Regions from separate parts of the Halobacillus seohaensis genome, predicted to be linked through region 2. Evidence: riboswitches for the same ligand, from Rfam matches in the RefSeq annotation. Region 2 holds a riboswitch; each other region holds the start of a gene.
The links. A riboswitch is a leader RNA that binds a small molecule or an ion and turns the genes downstream of it on or off. The one in region 2 is predicted to bind S-adenosylmethionine.
Positions count from the first base shown of each region.

Region 1 (5,719 bases), on a different contig from region 2:
CCTCTGGCTCATGAGCGTTGTAGAGTAGAAAAGCCTGAGTGGAGAGAAGTAAATCCAGGGCATTACGTAGCCTGTCACGAAGTTTGAAGGAGTTTGTCCTTTACCTCCCTGTTAAAATAATCAGGCTGGTGGTGAAGGACAAATTTGTTTAAATACAATTTTAGGAGGAGTTATATACATATGAATACAACCGACTATTTAAATCAACCTTTTGCTTCAAAGCGAATGACAACTATAGCTAATAATGGAATGGTAGCGACATCACAACCACTTGCTTCTCAAGTTGGGCTAGATATTTTGAAAAAAGGCGGAAATGCTATCGATGCAGCGATTGCTACGGCTGCTACGTTAACGGTTGTCGAACCAACCTCTAACGGCATTGGAGGAGATGCTTTTGCGCTTGTGTGGGTGAAAGACCAGTTATATGGATTAAATGGTAGTGGACACTCACCTTCCTCTATTTCCATTGATGAACTTAAGTCACGTGGTTATGATGAAATACCAAAATTCGGTTTTGTTCCTGTTACCGTTCCAGGAATCCCAGGGTCTTGGGCAGAACTCTCTAGCCGTTTTGGAAAACTTCCGTTAACTGAAGTATTAGCACCAGCCATTCAGTATGCTGAAGAAGGTTTTCCTATATCACCTGTATTAGGGAAATTTTGGAGTGCGGGGGTTGAAAAGTTTAAAGAGGTACTTAAAGGAGAAGAATTCTCACATTGGTTCGATACTTTTGCTCCAAAGGGAAGGGCGCCAGAAATCGGTGAGGTATGGAAATCTCCTGGCCATGCGAAAACGTTGCGAAGAATAGCCGAAACAAATGCCGAGGACTTTTATAATGGGGAAATCGCAGATCAAATTGACCAGTTTTCCAAAAAATATAATGGTTTTATTAGAAAAGAGGATTTGCAAAATTTTAAACCCGAGTGGGTGGACCCAATCTCAGTAAATTATCGAGGGTACGATATTTGGGAGATCCCTCCTAATGGTCAAGGAATGGTTGCACTTTCTGCTTTGAATATCTTAAAAGGGTTTACTATGCACGGCAAAGAAGAAATCTCGACATATCATCAACAGATTGAAGCCATGAAGCTTGCATTTGCTGATGGTCAAAAATTCATAGCAGAGTCTAAGCATATGAATGTAAGTGTCAATGACTTGTTAAGTGAAGAGTATGGGGAGCAAAGAAGAAACTTAATCAATGAAAAAGCTCTTACTCCTGAAGCTGGTAATCCCCCTAAAGGTGGTACAGTTTATTTAGCAACGGCTGATAAAGAAGGAAATATGGTTTCCTTCATTCAAAGTAATTATATGGGATTTGGTTCGGGGCTAGTAGTTCCAGGGACAGGAATTGGTCTGCAAAACCGTGGCCATAACTTCTCGATGGACGCTGAACATGTAAATGCTCTGGCAGGAAATAAGCGATCCTATCATACGATTATCCCAGGATTTATGACTAAAGATCACTCTCCTGTGGGACCATTTGGTGTTATGGGTGGATTTATGCAGCCACAAGGACATTTACAAGTTGCTATGAACACAATTGATTTTCATTTAAATCCTCAAGCTGCTCTCGATTCACCTCGTTGGCAATGGATGCATGATAAAACGGTTTGGGTAGAACCGACTTTCCCAACACATGTAGCAGAAGCATTACGTAGAAAAGGACATAATATTGAAGTACAATTGGAAACTGGATCTTTTGGACGAGGACAAATAATATGGAGAGATGAGAATACAGGTTCTTTATATGGAGGAACAGAATCTCGAACAGATGGAACGATTTCAGCGTATTAATTAATGATTGACGAACGCCACGAGAGAGGTGAAAGATATGCAACAATGGAATCTCTTCCTTGCCTTTTTTAGAGTAGGGATATTTGGGTATGGAGGAGGCCCCTCCTCTATACCTCTAGTTCATAAAGAAGTCGTTGAAAAATATAAATGGATGTCGGATGATGATTTTGCTGATGTCCTTGCCCTAGGGAATTCGCTACCAGGTCCTATTGCTACAAAAATGGCAGGTTATATTGGTTATAGGGTTTCAGGTATTGTAGGAATGATTAATGCAATTCTAGCTACGATTATACCATCTATCACGATTTTAATTCTGCTATTAACATTCTTAAATAGCTTCCGTAATCAGGCTTGGGTTAATGGAATGACTCAAGCTGTTGTTCCTGTAGTAGGAGTGATGTTAGCTACCTTAACGTATGATTTTCTGAAAAAGTCTAAAGCAAATCTCGGGATATGGATGACCATCATTTTAGGTTTAGCCTCACTACTATTAATTGAGTGGGTGGGTATACACCCCGGAATTGTCATTTTTGCCCTATTACTGTTTGCCTTACTAAGGCCGATGAAGAAGTCTGGTACACAACCTAAAAGTAAGGAGTCTTCCCTATGATTTACTGGAAAATATTCGTAGCATTTTTCATCCCGGGAATTGTTGGTTATGGTGGGGGGCCTGCTTCGATTCCGCTTGTAGAAAATGAGGTGGTTGGCCGATTTGAATGGTTATCTGTGAATGAATTTAGTGAAATGTTAGCGATGGCTAATGCCTTGCCGGGTCCTATTGCTACAAAGATGGCCGGTTTTATTGGTTATGAACAAGCTGGATTACTTGGTGCTTTTATTGGAGTATTTGCGACAGTCGCCCCTTCTCTTATTCTTATGATCGCCTTACTTAGTTTGTTAAATAAGTTTAAAGGATCACCACGTGTGAAAACGATGACAGCGTTGATCCGTCCGTCTATCGCTATTTTGTTAGGTGTAATGGCATATCAATTTTTTCAATCATCCTATGTGTCAGCGGGTATGCTTCAAACTATTTTTCTAATTGTGGCTAGCTTCATTCTTTTGGAAAAAGTGAAGGTACATCCTGCATTCGTAATTGCGGGCTCCCTACTATATGGGGCTGTTTTTCTTGGAAGATAGTTGATTGAAACATTTTGCTCATCCCTTTCGTATATAAATAAATACAAGAATCGAAAGGGGACTTTTTGTGAGCAATTATTCTATTGATGAATTCATAAGACAGACGAAACAAGATGCAACAGAAAATGACTATTTTGAATTAGAAACACCGCGTATATTAGAAGTTAATCTAATGGATCAAGTATGGGCCAAAGCAGGCTCGATGATATCTTATAATGGTGGAATAAAGTTTGAACGCGAAGGGGTACTAGAGCACGGTGTTGGACGAATGTTCAAAAAGGCGTTTTCTGGTGAAGGCAGTTCTCTTATGAAAGCCTCAGGAACCGGTCGATTATACTTAGCGGATCAAGGCAAAAAAATTACCATCTTTGATTTAGACAATGAATCGCTCACAGTGAATGGAAATGATTTATTAGCTTTCGAGCCAGGGATAAACTGGGACATTAAATTAATGAAGAAAGTTGCGGGGATGATGTCGGGGGGATTGTTTAACGTGACGTTGGAAGGCAGTGGAAAGGTAGCTATCACTTCCCACTATGAGCCCCTTACGTTACTTGTTCGTCCAGGGGATTCAATTATAACTGATCCTAACGCTACCGTAGCTTGGTCTGGCCATTTACAGCCGGAATTCCGCACAGATATTAGTTTTAAAACGTTTATTGGCCGTGGTAGCGGAGAGTCGATTCAAATGGAATTCAAAGGTGAAGGATTTGTTATTGTCCAACCATTTGAAGAAGTGTACACATCAGGTAAGTGAACATTATAAATATTTTTTAAAAAAATGAAACATTCATCTTTACTTCGAGTTCAAAACGTTGTACTATATATAATAACTTAAAAATTAATAACGGAAACTTCTTATCCAGAGAGGCGGAGGGACTGGCCCTTTGATGCCCGGCAACCATCGATTCAATCTTTATTGATTGAAAAAGAACGGTGCCAATTCCTGTAGAATGGTTAAACATTCTAAGAGATGAGAGGATCGTACGGAATATTACGACCCCTTTTCTTATACTGGATAAGAAAAGGGGTCTTTGGTTTATAAAAACCGTCAAACTCTCTTAGGAAGAAGTTGCGTTAACAAGAAAGGGAAGATGACAATGGCAACAGCAATTTTTGGAGCAGGATGTTTTTGGGGAGTCGAAGCTTTTTTTGAAAGATTCGAAGGAATTAATCATACAAGAGTTGGATATATCGGGGGACACTTGCCAAACCCTACTTATGAACAGGTGAAAACTGGAGCCACTGGACATGCAGAAGCTATACGTATAGAGTATGACCCTAATATTATAACGTATGGTGGACTTGTGAATATCTTCTTTGAAGCTCATGATCCAACTTCAAGAAACAAACAAGGGATTGATGAAGGTCATCAGTATCGCTCTGCAATTTTTTATCAGGAAGAAACAGAAAAAGCTATCAGCAACGAAAAAATTAATCAGTGGACAAATAAAGGGATATTTAAGCGTCCAATTGTTACAGAAGTTACACCTGCCAGTACTTTTTATGAAGCAGAAGAGTATCATCAAAAATATTCACAAAAGAATGGATCCTTTGCTTGTGGGATCGGTTAATTGAATTAAATTAAATCTTTCCTTTAACGAGGAGAGATTTTTTTGAGTTTATAGGAATAGTGAATGTATGGAAAATGAAAAATCCAGCACCTCTTCTAGTCAAGGTGCTGGATTTCTAAATTTTTAATCCAAGGCCGAGTTAACTTCTCGATTTAACCGTTTCATTTTATCTTTGATTACAGAGGTATCGGCAAATAAATCATGAATACCTTGATGTTTTCTTGTGAAAATAACAACGAGATATGGCAAACCCAAAACAGCCATACTGATGTACCTTCCGATAAGTTCTCTAAAGATAATTTGACTTGTAGAGAGGCTATCACCTTTTAGCGATTCAACAGATAAACCTAAACTCATTTTTCCTAGTGTGGCTCTAAAAAAGAAGGTCATTAAGATGAAGTAGAGAAAGAATACAAGGGATTGAGTTATATTAGCTGCACTTAACAGGTCGATCCAAAGCTTAGCATCCGATAAGTTCGTTAATTGGAGTAATGGTCTTGTGATGATAGAATTCAGGCTCCAAATGACGAGAAGATCAATGATATAAGCAAAGAACCGAGGAATGAAACCCGCATATACGATACGGTGAATTTCATTTAAGTTCGCTGTCACAGCCTTGTTTAAATGGTTCGGCGTTTGTGTTGATTCTACTGTATCCATCTAATCTCCTCCTTTACTCTGAATACATATACATCATTCTAGGACCTTGGCGTTTTTCAATCATTTTATTAACCCATTTAATTTCACTGTTAGGTAGGAAAGATGTTACGTCAATTGGGATACCGAATAGTCTTTCACCACTCGGACTATACTCAATGATTTCGGGATTGTTACCTATTTCTTTTTTCAGTGCATTTAAGGCATCTTCCTCAAAACCAATGGTGTCAACTAGCCCATTTTCAACGGCTTGTTGTCCTGAATAAATACGACCGTCGGCAATATCTTTAACTTTGTCTTCTGTCATATCTCGGCCTTCGCTAATCACATCAACAAAACCTTGATAAGATTCGTCAACAAGTGTTTGCAAAATCTCTCGGTCTTCTTCAGTCATTTCTTTGTTAGGGCTCATAATGTCTTTAAACTCGCCGCTTTTTATAGTATTGAACTTCACGCCGTATTCTTCAGCTAGTTCTTCATAATTCACACTTTCCATGATGACCCCAAGAGAGCCTGTAAATGTTTCTTTAGATGCAAAGATTTGGTCAGCTGGA
Region 1 is NZ_JBHSZV010000020.1:90,411-96,129, reverse strand. It holds gene ACFQIC_RS08875 (ABC transporter ATP-binding protein) at 1-87, shown strand, start outside; gene ACFQIC_RS08870 (gamma-glutamyltransferase family protein) at 181-1,794, shown strand; gene ACFQIC_RS08865 (chromate transporter) at 1,832-2,404, shown strand; gene ACFQIC_RS08860 (chromate transporter) at 2,401-2,934, shown strand; gene ACFQIC_RS08855 (AIM24 family protein) at 3,002-3,691, shown strand; SAM riboswitch class I at 3,790-3,914, shown strand; gene msrA (peptide-methionine (S)-S-oxide reductase MsrA) at 4,035-4,508, shown strand; gene ACFQIC_RS08845 (RDD family protein) at 4,632-5,168, opposite strand; gene sppA (signal peptide peptidase SppA) at 5,182-5,719, opposite strand, start outside.
Region 1: it holds a riboswitch for S-adenosylmethionine, as region 2 does, so the genes downstream of both, msrA (peptide-methionine (S)-S-oxide reductase MsrA) here and ACFQIC_RS07505 (bifunctional homocysteine S-methyltransferase/methylenetetrahydrofolate reductase) in region 2, are expected to answer to the same signal.

Region 2 (5,719 bases):
GCAACCAGTGATTATTACAGCATGTTTATCTTCTATTTTCATTATGTAGGAAAGCCCACTATGCGGGTCCGTTCGTGAAAAATAAAGCAGGGAGACACCTGTGGGAAAAGCGGACTAGACGAAACCCCGGAGGCTCGGCATCTGCTCGTGGAAAGCGATTCGTTTAAGGCCTGATAATTTAAGAAAATAAGAACCAAATCAATCAAATATAGCAAAAAACAAGGGATCAAACCTAGATATAGTAGATGGTACCCTTGTTTATTTCTTTGTAAAGCCTTTTTCATTGGACTCAGTCGTTTCCCATCCCCCATTCGCATTCTTAAAGATAAGGTATGATGGGAGATTCTATACTCTACACTGCCTAAGTGATTATGGACATCATCTCGCTTGGCGTTAATGGGGAGGGAATTGATGACACTCCCTTCGGAAAAACGATGAGGCTGCTGAAAAAGTATTTAAACTTAACACGGGTAGAGAATCACAGTAAACATGTTGATGTTAATGAAGAAATCACTCACGTATATAATTGTTGGTTGAGCTAATTCTCTTATTAAATTCACTTTTTCAGTGGCCTCCAGTCGTTTCCTCCCCTCCCCATCAACCATTACCCCTAATTAAACAATCGAGGGCTTTAGTTGAATAGAAAATAAATTATTATGTAAAAAAACGTTCAGAACTCATCTGAACGTTTTTGTTTGCTACTTATGCTATTAAAATCTCGTTAAAATCAATGCTAATTAGAATATTAATTACTTTGATATTAGCATTCTTCTCTCCCTAAACTCCACCGTTACCTATTTTGGAATATCTCCAAACCAAGGTAGACTTTTTTCTATTCGTTGACTGCTCCAATTTCTTCCTCATAAGAAGTTAACGCTTCATCAAACATACGTAGCCCTTCATCTATCTGTTCCTTAGTCACGGTTAATGGTGGAATCATCCGTATGATTTCTGTCTGATTCCCACCGAAGTAAAAGAGTACACCATTTTCCAGTGCCGTATCCAATACTTTAAAAAGCCCTTCACTATTTGGTAAACCTGTCTTAGGATCAATAATTTCAATTCCTATCATTAATCCAACAGAACGGACACGACCAATAACCGGGTGTTTGTCCTTTAAGTCTTTAAGTTTTTCAGTAGCATAAGCCCCTACTTCTCTTGTGTTCGCCAATAAGTTTTCTTCTTCCATAACATCAAGTACAGCGTTAGCTGCAGAACACGCAATTGGATTTCCTCCAAACGTAGTAGCGTGACTCCCAAGTGGCCATTGTTTCATTAGCTCATTTGAAGCGACAGTTGCACTTAACGGCATTCCGTTGGCAATTCCCTTGGCAATTGCCATTATATCTGGAGTAACACCAAACGTTTGAGAAGCAAACCATTCACCTGTACGTCCAAATCCTGTCTGAACCTCGTCAAAAATCAGCAGGATATTGTATTGATCACATAACTCTCTTACTTTTTGCAACCAGGCTTTTGGAGGAACAATGTACCCTCCCTCTCCTAGAACAGGTTCCACAAGTACAGCTGCCACTTCATCAGGTGTAACTTGATGAGCAAATAATCGCTCGAAGTCTTTTTCTAACTGCTCAACAACATATTGCTCTGGCTCAACACCTTGCGGACTTTCATCAACTTGAGCGTAAGGAACTTGATAAGACCCTGTCGGATGTAAAAACTTGCGATATTTACTTTTCGAACTAGTGACACTAAGAGCTCCCATAGAACGTCCATGAAATCCTCCAATGAATGAAACAATATAAGGACGTTCTGTTACGTGTTTCGCTAGTTTAATGGCACCTTCAATTGCTTCCGATCCACTATTTCCAAAAAAGAAACAGTCGAGTTCTCCCGGCATAATGTCAGCTAAGCGATCAGCCAATTTTAAAATCGATTCATATATGATTACACCAGAGGGGCCATGTCCTAATTCATCCGCTCCCTCCTTTATTGCCTCGACAACTTTTGGATGACGGTGACCGACATTTGTTGTTGCAATTCCTGAAGTGAAATCTAAATACTTTTTACCGTCCACACCATAGTAATAACAGCCTTCCTCTTTAACAACAGGCAAATTCGGGTGATCTTTCGCCATACTCGGTGCCAGTCGGTTCGACATATTATCTACTAGGTGACTCCAATCTTTTCCCACAAAAACAACCTCCTACAACATTCTCCTTCTATATTATCATGCACTTTAAAAGAATAATACATGAGCCATTAATGCAGCGATCGGTAACGTAATAATTGTTCTTTGCAAAAAGATAATAAACAATTCTAGTATATTTAAAGGAATTTTTGATTTGATCAATAGAATTCCGATTTCAGACATATAAACAAGTTGAGTTAAAGACATAACACCAATAACGAAACGGGTAAGTTCCGATTCAATCCCTGCACCAACAACAGCTGGTAGGAACATATCCGCAAACCCAACGATCATGGCAGGAGCTGCCTCCGCTGCTTCAGGAATTTGCAACAAATTCAATAACGGAATAATAGGATACGAAATAAATGTGAAAATTGGTGTGAATTCAGCGATGATCAAGGCAATAGTTCCTAATGCCATTACAAGCGGAATGAGTCCAAGCCAAATATCTGCAACGTTAAAAATTCCACGGGTAATGACATCCTTTGCACTTTTCACTTGATCTGCTTTTCTAACCGCTTGATCAACGCCCCAACGGAAAGTGGATATACCAACAGGAACTTCTTCATCAATTTGCTTTCCAATTGGCTCATAATACGTATTCTTTTTTAAAGAAAGTGGTGGAATTCTCGGACATACTACAGCAGCAACGACACCACATACGACTACTGTAAAATAAAACTGCACAAACATGTGGTCAATACCTATGAATCTGGCAATTACCAGGCTGAAGGCAATGGAAGCAATGGAAAAGTTCGTTGCCACTACAGCCGCTTCTCGTTTTGAGTAATAGCCGCCTTCATATTGTTGTGTTGTTAACAAAACACCAACTGTTCCACTACCCATCCAAGAAGCCATTGCATCTACAGAAGAACGACCAGGCAACTTGAATAATGGATGCATAATCTTACGAACGACCGTACCGATGAAATCCATTAAACCAAACTCAAGCAATAACGGCATAAATAAGCTAGCAAATAGAAACCAAACCATTAAGACAGGAATTAGATCAAATAGTACCACCTGGCCTGTCAATTCAGACGAAATAATTTCTGGTCCTGCTCCTATAAGGGTGAGTGTAGCAAAGACCGCACCTATCAATCTAAGAATAAACCAGATTAACCCGATATCAAACAAGCTTGATAAAAATTTATGATTGCGAATTGCAGGGTTATTAACTGACTTTATAGCAACAGTTCCGATAGTCGAAATCCATAGTACAATTGTCATAAATAACGGAATATAATTGGAAATCGCCGCCTGTAGACCATCAGCTAGCACGCCTAATCCAATCGTTACTGTTCCATCCACGGAAATTGGTACAAGGAAAAGCAGTACCCCTATTAACGATGGCAGTAGAAACTTCATTAACTGTTTTGATGTATACTCTCCTGCTACTTGTTGTTCTTGTTTCTCTAGTTCCATAATGTCTCCCCCTGATGAATTTTAATTATATATATATTAGTCCATGCTGCTTAAATCAAGTTTCTGACTTTTAATAATACATTTCAATGAATAAAAATTCAATAGAGTTTTATATATTTCATGAAATAGTTAATAGATTTTCTAACAACCTTTCTATATCATAGCAAAAATCCGCTTACATATCTTAAAATTGGGAAAATTCTATATATAATAGCTGGAAAAGGATCAAAAATAGGCTTTATTTCTTAACAGATATCCCATACTTTAATAAGGATGTTAGTACGGAACGATTACGATAGCGATAGATACACGTTATTACATAATACTAGTCGATTGTTGATAAACTTTCGCCTTAAACTAAGGTAAATATTAATATTAGCTTATAACATACGCCTATTGAAAAGCCTGATACATACACAGTGAATATCGCCATTACAAATCCACCCTTACCATCTCTTTGAGCAACCTTAGATAAGTTAATTGAAAAACGGGTATGATGACCTATTCAGATGAAGCGTCTATTAAGGATGGGTGTCAACGAGCCTATGTGATAATATTTTCAGGCCATAAACGGCAGCTAGAACAGGAGATTTAACACAGCCATGATTAAAGTTACATAATTTAGAATATTCCATTGATTACTTGTGTAATTTAGTGTAGTGTAAGTCGCAACATCAATTAGAGTTTTTTTCTATACGTTAATACACACCTCAAAAAACTGCATATTATTTTTCTTATCAAGAGAGGTCTAGGGACTGGCCCGTTGAAACCTCAGCAACCATTGGTTTAACCAAAATGGTGCTAACTCCAGCAAGTTTTTATTAACTTGAATGATAAGAAGAAGAATTTAGTAAAAATAAAGTCTTCTTCTTAGAAGGCTTTTTTTTGTTTTTATTGAGATTGTTGAGAGTGAATTGGTTAGAAAATTCAGAGCTATAAAATGAAGACAGGAGGAAAATCATGAACTTAAAAGAAGCCCTACAAGAAAAGACATTAGTAGGAGACGGAGCTATGGGAACATTGCTCTATTCTTATGGAATCGATCAATGTTTTGAAGAGTTGAACTTATCCCATGCCAAAGAAATTCTAAATGTTCATAAAGCTTACGTAAACTCTGGGGCTGATGTCATTCAAACAAATACGTACGGAGCCAATTATATAAAATTAGAGCGTTATGGATTAGAAGAAAAAGTAAAAGAAATGAATTCAGCTGCAGTCAAACTTGCTAAACAAGCTGCTGAGGGCAAAAGCTTTGTAGTGGGAACAGTTGGTGGCATACGAGGAATCAAGAAAAACGCAATATCTCTTGATGAAATCAAACGAAGCTTCCGCGAACAACTTTACTGTTTACTATTTGAAGAAGTGGACGGCATTTTATTGGAAACTTTTTACGACTTAGAAGAACTCACAACCGTCCTGCAAATTGCTAAACAAGAAACAAATCTTCCCTTGATCGCCCAAGTGTCAATACACGAACCAGGTGTACTTCAGGATGGCACAACGCTCACTGAAGCTTTAACTCTTTTAGAAGATAAGGGGGCCGATGTAGTAGGTGTCAATTGTCGACTAGGTCCCCATCACATGATCGAGTCGCTGGAAGATATACCACTCCCTGAGAAAGCTGTGTTATCCGCTTATCCGAATGCTAGTTTACCAACTTACCAGGATGGCAGACTTGTCTATAAAACTGACCCGGATTATTTTAAAACCAGCGCCCGTGCCCTCCATGAACAAGGAGCTCGATTAATCGGTGGCTGTTGCGGCACAACTCCCGAACATATTGAAGCAATTGCTGAAGGAGTTAAGGGGAAGAAACCCATTGAACACAAAAATCTCCCCTTTCCGAAAACATCTCCACAAACAAAACTAGAAGATAAAAATAACAGGCCACACCTTCATGACATCGCAGCAAGCAGACCATCAATCATCGTTGAACTTGACCCACCGAAACGTCTTAATACACAACGATACTTAGAAGGAGCTCAAGCACTTAATAATGCAGGAGTTGACTCAATTACACTCGCAGATAACTCGCTTGCTACTCCAAGAATCAGTAATACAGCGATGGCCTCCATTATTAAACAAAAATTTGATGTGAACCCCTTAGTCCATATTGCCTGTCGTGATCGAAACTTAATTGGGCTA
Region 2 is NZ_JBHSZV010000017.1:5,260-10,978, reverse strand. It holds gene ACFQIC_RS07515 (aspartate aminotransferase family protein) at 833-2,152, opposite strand; gene ACFQIC_RS07510 (YjiH family protein) at 2,198-3,574, opposite strand; SAM riboswitch class I at 4,306-4,414, shown strand; gene ACFQIC_RS07505 (bifunctional homocysteine S-methyltransferase/methylenetetrahydrofolate reductase) at 4,535-5,719, shown strand, end outside.

Region 3 (5,719 bases), on a different contig from region 2:
TTATTATTCATTGAAAAATTAATAATTTGCTTCATTTTTGTCCACCTTCCAATATTGACCGATTAGTCACAACAACTTACAATATAAATGACCGATCAGTCATGAGTCAAGGAAAGTCTAAGTTTTTCTTTATTAAGGAGCCATATAACATGGAAGATAAAACAGTCTTTATTATTAATAAGGCGATCAAACTCTTTGCTAAAAAAGGTTTCAGTAGCACATCTGTTCAAGAAATAGCTAATGAATGCGATATTTCAAAGGGAGCTTTTTATTTACACTTCAAATCAAAAGATGCTCTTTTATTTGAAATTTTCAACCATTATTCTAAGGAAATACAATATAAAGCCGACGAGATACAAGCTATGGGGCTTGATCCACGGACGAAATTCACAAAACAGCTCATCGTTACTTATCAAGAGATTATTAAACATCGTGAATTCATCATTATGCAGATTCGAGAGCAAGCCATCCCTTTTAACAAAGATATTGAAGAATTTATCCAGCATATGAGATTTAATTCCCACCTTTTTTATAAAAGGAACTTAACTGCAATATACGGAAAAGACATTGATCCGTACATTTGGGAAGTTACGGTTTTGATGCAGGGAATGTTTAAGACTTATTTGGACCTTATCATAATTGAAGACGTGCAATTTGATATAGAGGAGTTATGCGAGGCAATCCTAAAACGCACGGATTTTCTCGTTGAAGGGTTTAAAAAATCGACTGACCAACCGGTCATAACCGACCGACTCATGAGTGAGATTATTCCAGAAAATTACTACGACAACCAACTGAATGAGATCGTCCAATCACTTAAGGGGAAGCAAACCCAAAATACTGAGTCAGAAATTGATGTTACCATTTCTGTACTCCTTGAAGAAATTGAACGTCAAGACCCACGTCCAGCTGTCATCAAAGGGATGCTAACTAACCTTGAAGGATTAGATATTTTCAAAGGAGTTGCGGGACAAATCCGCACCTTTTTCCAGTTATAATTAAGCGTAAGAAAAGGCCCTCTTAGTTATTGAATGAGGGCCTTTACGTAAAATAACAATTTTTAGTTTTGCTCTTCCTCCATGATCTCATCTAAAATCGGATACACTGACTCGACTCCTTCCTGTGCCACCAAGCATGCCACTCCTAAAGGTGTTGACCAGAAGGAATCTGGTATATAGGGATTTTTAAGTCCTGCTGGTTGAAAAAGCGAACGGTAAATACGGTTTAAATGGCTTTCGGTTTCCCTTGGATCTTTCTCTTTCTCACCTCGTGCCATAAGAAAAACATAACGCATCGACTGAAATAAATTATCTCCAGGCATAAATGTATATTCTTTAAAAAATTTAAGTTGTTTTTGAGCTTCCTCTTTTAAGCCGGATTTAACAGCTAAATCATCAAGGTGTTCATATAAATGTCGATATACTTGTTGGAAAACCCTTCTTTTTTCATCTTGCATCACTTTGTCTGTGTAAATGTCCTGCAATTTAGCAAAAGCTACTTCCTTTGTCCATGTCATGCTTTCCCTCCTTCATTAGTAATGAAATCCAAAGTTTTTGGCTTCATATTCCACTGAACCATATAGCTCAGGTGTTTCTTCGGAATGTTGTTTAAGTACATCAGGTAAGTGCTGCACTACTCTATTCCAAACCATAGGATTGGCAGCCATTGCTTGAAATAGAGCTGATTCGTTCGCAGACCAAGGTTTTCTTGTTTGAATATAGTCTAACGTTAATCGGTAACCAGGTCCAAGGTTCTCATCGCGTCGCTTCTGAAATTCCTTCATAACCCCTTCCCATGATTCACCTTGATCCCAAGCTTTAATGGACTTTGCAAGTAGAGAAGATTGCATCAATGCGTCATTGATTCCTAACCCTGTACTAGGGTCTTTGCTATGGCCCGCATCTCCTATCAATGCCCAACCTTTTCCTGCAGCCTCTCGAAAGAAGTTAGGAACACCCGGTGTACCGATAATCCTCCCTTGCAAGGTTGCTTCTTCTAAACGATCACTCATTCCATAAAATTGACGGTAAGTTTCCTCAAACGATTGTGGTTCTTTCGCAAATTTATTAAATTCCTCCGGACGAACTTCTAGCCCTAAACAATCGATCCCTGGTTCCATCGGAAATAAAAAACCAATCCGCCCCTCATTCAAGAAAATTTCAGTGGTAGGTTCCATAAGTGGCTTAACATTAAAATAATACCCGTAAAAGACTGGCCTCACAGTAGAATATTCCCCATATTTCTTAGCTCCTACCCACTTAGCAACCGAAGAGTTTTTACCATCTGCTCCTACAGTAATAGGAGCCTTGATGGTATGCTTACCCCCTCTTTTATCAACTGCTTCCAGTCCACACACTTCACCTTGCATCCCTTTTTTAAGCAAGCTAATCACTTGATATCCTTCTAAAAGCTCCACATTTTCATAACTTATAGCCTTATTAATTAACACATGGTCTAAATGGTCGCGTCTCGGGGCCAAGGTATAAGACTCACGGGGCCCTTCGATGAAACTATCAGCTATATATGTACGCATTCTTTTAATCTTCCTTAAGCCTGTAGCTTCAACTTCATCTAATACATCTAACTGTTTCAAATAATGGAGGTGCGAGAGGTGGTGTGTAGAAAGTGTATCACTTGGAAATGATGACTTATCTAACATTAATACTTTTTTGCCCATTTCACCTAATAAAATGGCTAAGCTTGCCCCAGCAACTCTTGCACCAACAATAATGACATCCACTTGTTGTTTCATATCATTTACCACACCTTTATTTATTTATAGGTAGGGAGATCCCTGCTAGAATTGAAGTGAAAATAAAGAGGAGGGGTATTTGCCTGCATCAAACGAATTAACCATAGAGGATTATCACTTTTTAATTCTATGTATAGCGTAACGTTTCAGCAAGTTTTATTCCATAAAAAAACTCCCGATCCGGGAGTTTTTCTAGAAAATTAACCATCTCTCATCTTAAAATTTCATCTCCTCTTCTACTTCGTGATTTTGGTCAAGAATTTGCACACGACTTGGCTTGTTTTGCTCCGCCATTTCTTTTGCCTTTTCTACAGCTTTATCTCTTGCATCATATTCATCAGTTGGAGCAACATCTTCTATTTTAACTATCCAACCTGTAACATCTTTATTTGGTGCAACGCTATATTCCTTCATGATTTATCTCTCCTTCTACTTTGTAGTCTTGATGTGTATTTTCCCACTGTTTTTCAAATTCAAACGTGGACATTATTTTACAAATAGTTTGACATTATATTCGTGTCATTCTATAATTCGTAACATACCTTAAATGACACGCCAACTGAATAACTCTTATCTAGAGTGGCAGAGGGACTAGGCCCTGTGACGCCCGGCAACCTTCAAGCAACGGCTTGAAAAGGTGCTAATTCCTACAGATCTTTATGATCTGACTGATAAGAGGAGGAACCTAACCAACCGCCCTCTTCTTATTAAAGAAGAGGGCTTTTCATATTTTCTACATTAGGAATTTAAATGAGAAATAGGAGGGGGGACCGTACATGTCAACTAAAAACATTATAGATCAAAATACTAAAACTAAAATTTCGATTGGAAGCTTTGCCTTAGAATCTGGAGGGACACTTCCTGATGTTGAGTTAGCTTATGAACGGTTTGGTCCTAAAGATGCCCCTGTCGTTCTCATTTGCCATGCTCTAACTGGAAACCAATATACTATTGGTTCTTCTGAAAGCCCTGGGTGGTGGTATGGCCTTGTTGGGGACAATTGTCCAATTGACACCACCCACTTCCAAGTGATTACCTTCAACGTACTGGGAGGATGTCATGGTTCTACAGGTCCAGCAAGTTTTAATCATTTAACACAGGATACTTATCGATTGGATTTTCCAAAGATTACGATCCGTGACATGGTTCACGCTCAGTATAAAGCATTACAAAAACTTGAAATTTATGAGGTACATGCCATTGCGGGTGGGTCACTAGGCGGGATGCAAACCTTTGAGTGGGGACTTCTCTACCCAAATTTTATGAAGCAATTGTTTGTTTTAGCTGCAACTCCCTACTTGAGCGACTATGGAATTGCTTTTAATCATATAGGAGCACGAGCTATTCAAGATGATCCAGCTTTCAATAAGGGAAATTATGATAAAAATGAACAACTTCAAGGGTTTGAACTTGCGAGAATGACAGGTATGGTTACGTATCGAAGCGGAAAGATTTTTCAAAAAAGATTTGATAGAAGTCACAATGAGTCCCATTATGACATTCAATCTTATATGGATTATCAAGGGGAAAAAATTAAAGAGCGATTTGACGCCAACAGCTATCTGTATTTATTAGAATCTATGAACAATCACGATATCAGTCGTGGTAGAGGGACATTACAAAATGTAGCTAAGCAATTTCAGGCACAACTTTACACAATTAGCTTCCAACACGATTTATTATATCCCAAAGAGTTAATAGAAGACTTCAGTGCTGACGTACCTAATAGTCAACACCATCATGTCCAGACAGATTACGGTCACGATGGCTTTCTAGTTGAATTCGATCAATGGGGTCTATGGATTCAAGAAAAAATCAACCAAGGAGTAGTGAACAATCATGACAATTAGAGTAGCATTATTAGGATTTGGAACAGTCGGTCAAGGAGTTTACGAAATCCTTCAAAATAAGCAGAAACAATTAACAGACTTAATAGGTGAAGATGTAGAGATATGTGGTCTATTAGTTCAAAACAAGCTTAAAGAACGCGCCATTTCCGATTATGTCTTTATCACAGACAATTTTGAAGATATAATCAACCAAAACCCGGACGTTATTTTTGAAGCAATTAACGGTGAGGAACCTAGTCATTCTTACCTGAAGGAAGCATTAGACAAAAACATACACGTGGTCACTGCCAACAAAGTTATGTTTGCTACATATGGTCAAGAACTTCTTGAAAAAGCCGGAAAGTATACAAGTATCGGCTATGAAGCAACCACAGCATCCGGAACACCAGTTATTGGAACGTTAATGAACCTACTTCAAGTCAATCAAATCACAAAAGTTGAAGCCATTCTCAATGGAACTAGCAATTATATTCTAACGGCGATGCAAGAGGATGGAAAACCATTTTCCGAAGCACTACAGGAAGCACAGGACAAGGGATATGCAGAGGCAGACCCGACCAATGATATTGAAGGGTACGATGCCTTTTATAAGTTAATGATAGTAAGTCAGTTACTTTATAATAGACAACCGCTTTGGTCAGAAGTCCCACTTCAAGGTATCTCCCATATATCAGAAAAGGATATTACTAAAGCAAAGCAGCAAGGAGAAAAATTTCGTCACGTGGCCACTCTCGAATTAGTGAATGATAGCATTCAAGCAAATGTCCAGCCCATTTCACTCCCATCCAGCCATGGTTTATATGCGATTGACGGGGTTGATAATGCTATTGATGTCACTGGCGACTTAGTGGGTTCTGTAACGTTACGAGGACCTGGAGCAGGTAAATTGTCAACTGCTAGCGCAATGGTGGAAGACTTTGTACGTATTTTCCAAGCATCGCCAGTCAAACAACTAAGTTAACTTCTAAAGAAATGGCTCTGTTAAAGTTGATTGTTGATATGTGATAAAATCGAACAATCGTTCTATGGTAAGGTTATCAAACATAAGTGGGTGATGACTGTGAGAGCAACCGATATTCTTAAAGCCATTCAAAAACTGAGTCTTAAAGAAACGGGC
Region 3 is NZ_JBHSZV010000044.1:860-6,578, reverse strand. It holds partial or broken gene ACFQIC_RS15990 (efflux RND transporter permease subunit) at 1-35, opposite strand, end outside; gene ACFQIC_RS15985 (TetR/AcrR family transcriptional regulator) at 150-998, shown strand; gene ACFQIC_RS15980 (hypothetical protein) at 1,061-1,516, opposite strand; gene ACFQIC_RS15975 (NAD(P)/FAD-dependent oxidoreductase) at 1,532-2,752, opposite strand; gene ACFQIC_RS15970 (DUF2188 domain-containing protein) at 2,969-3,166, opposite strand; SAM riboswitch class I at 3,320-3,430, shown strand; gene metX (homoserine O-acetyltransferase MetX) at 3,529-4,602, shown strand; gene ACFQIC_RS15960 (homoserine dehydrogenase) at 4,592-5,563, shown strand.
Region 3: it holds a riboswitch for S-adenosylmethionine, as region 2 does, so the genes downstream of both, metX (homoserine O-acetyltransferase MetX) here and ACFQIC_RS07505 (bifunctional homocysteine S-methyltransferase/methylenetetrahydrofolate reductase) in region 2, are expected to answer to the same signal.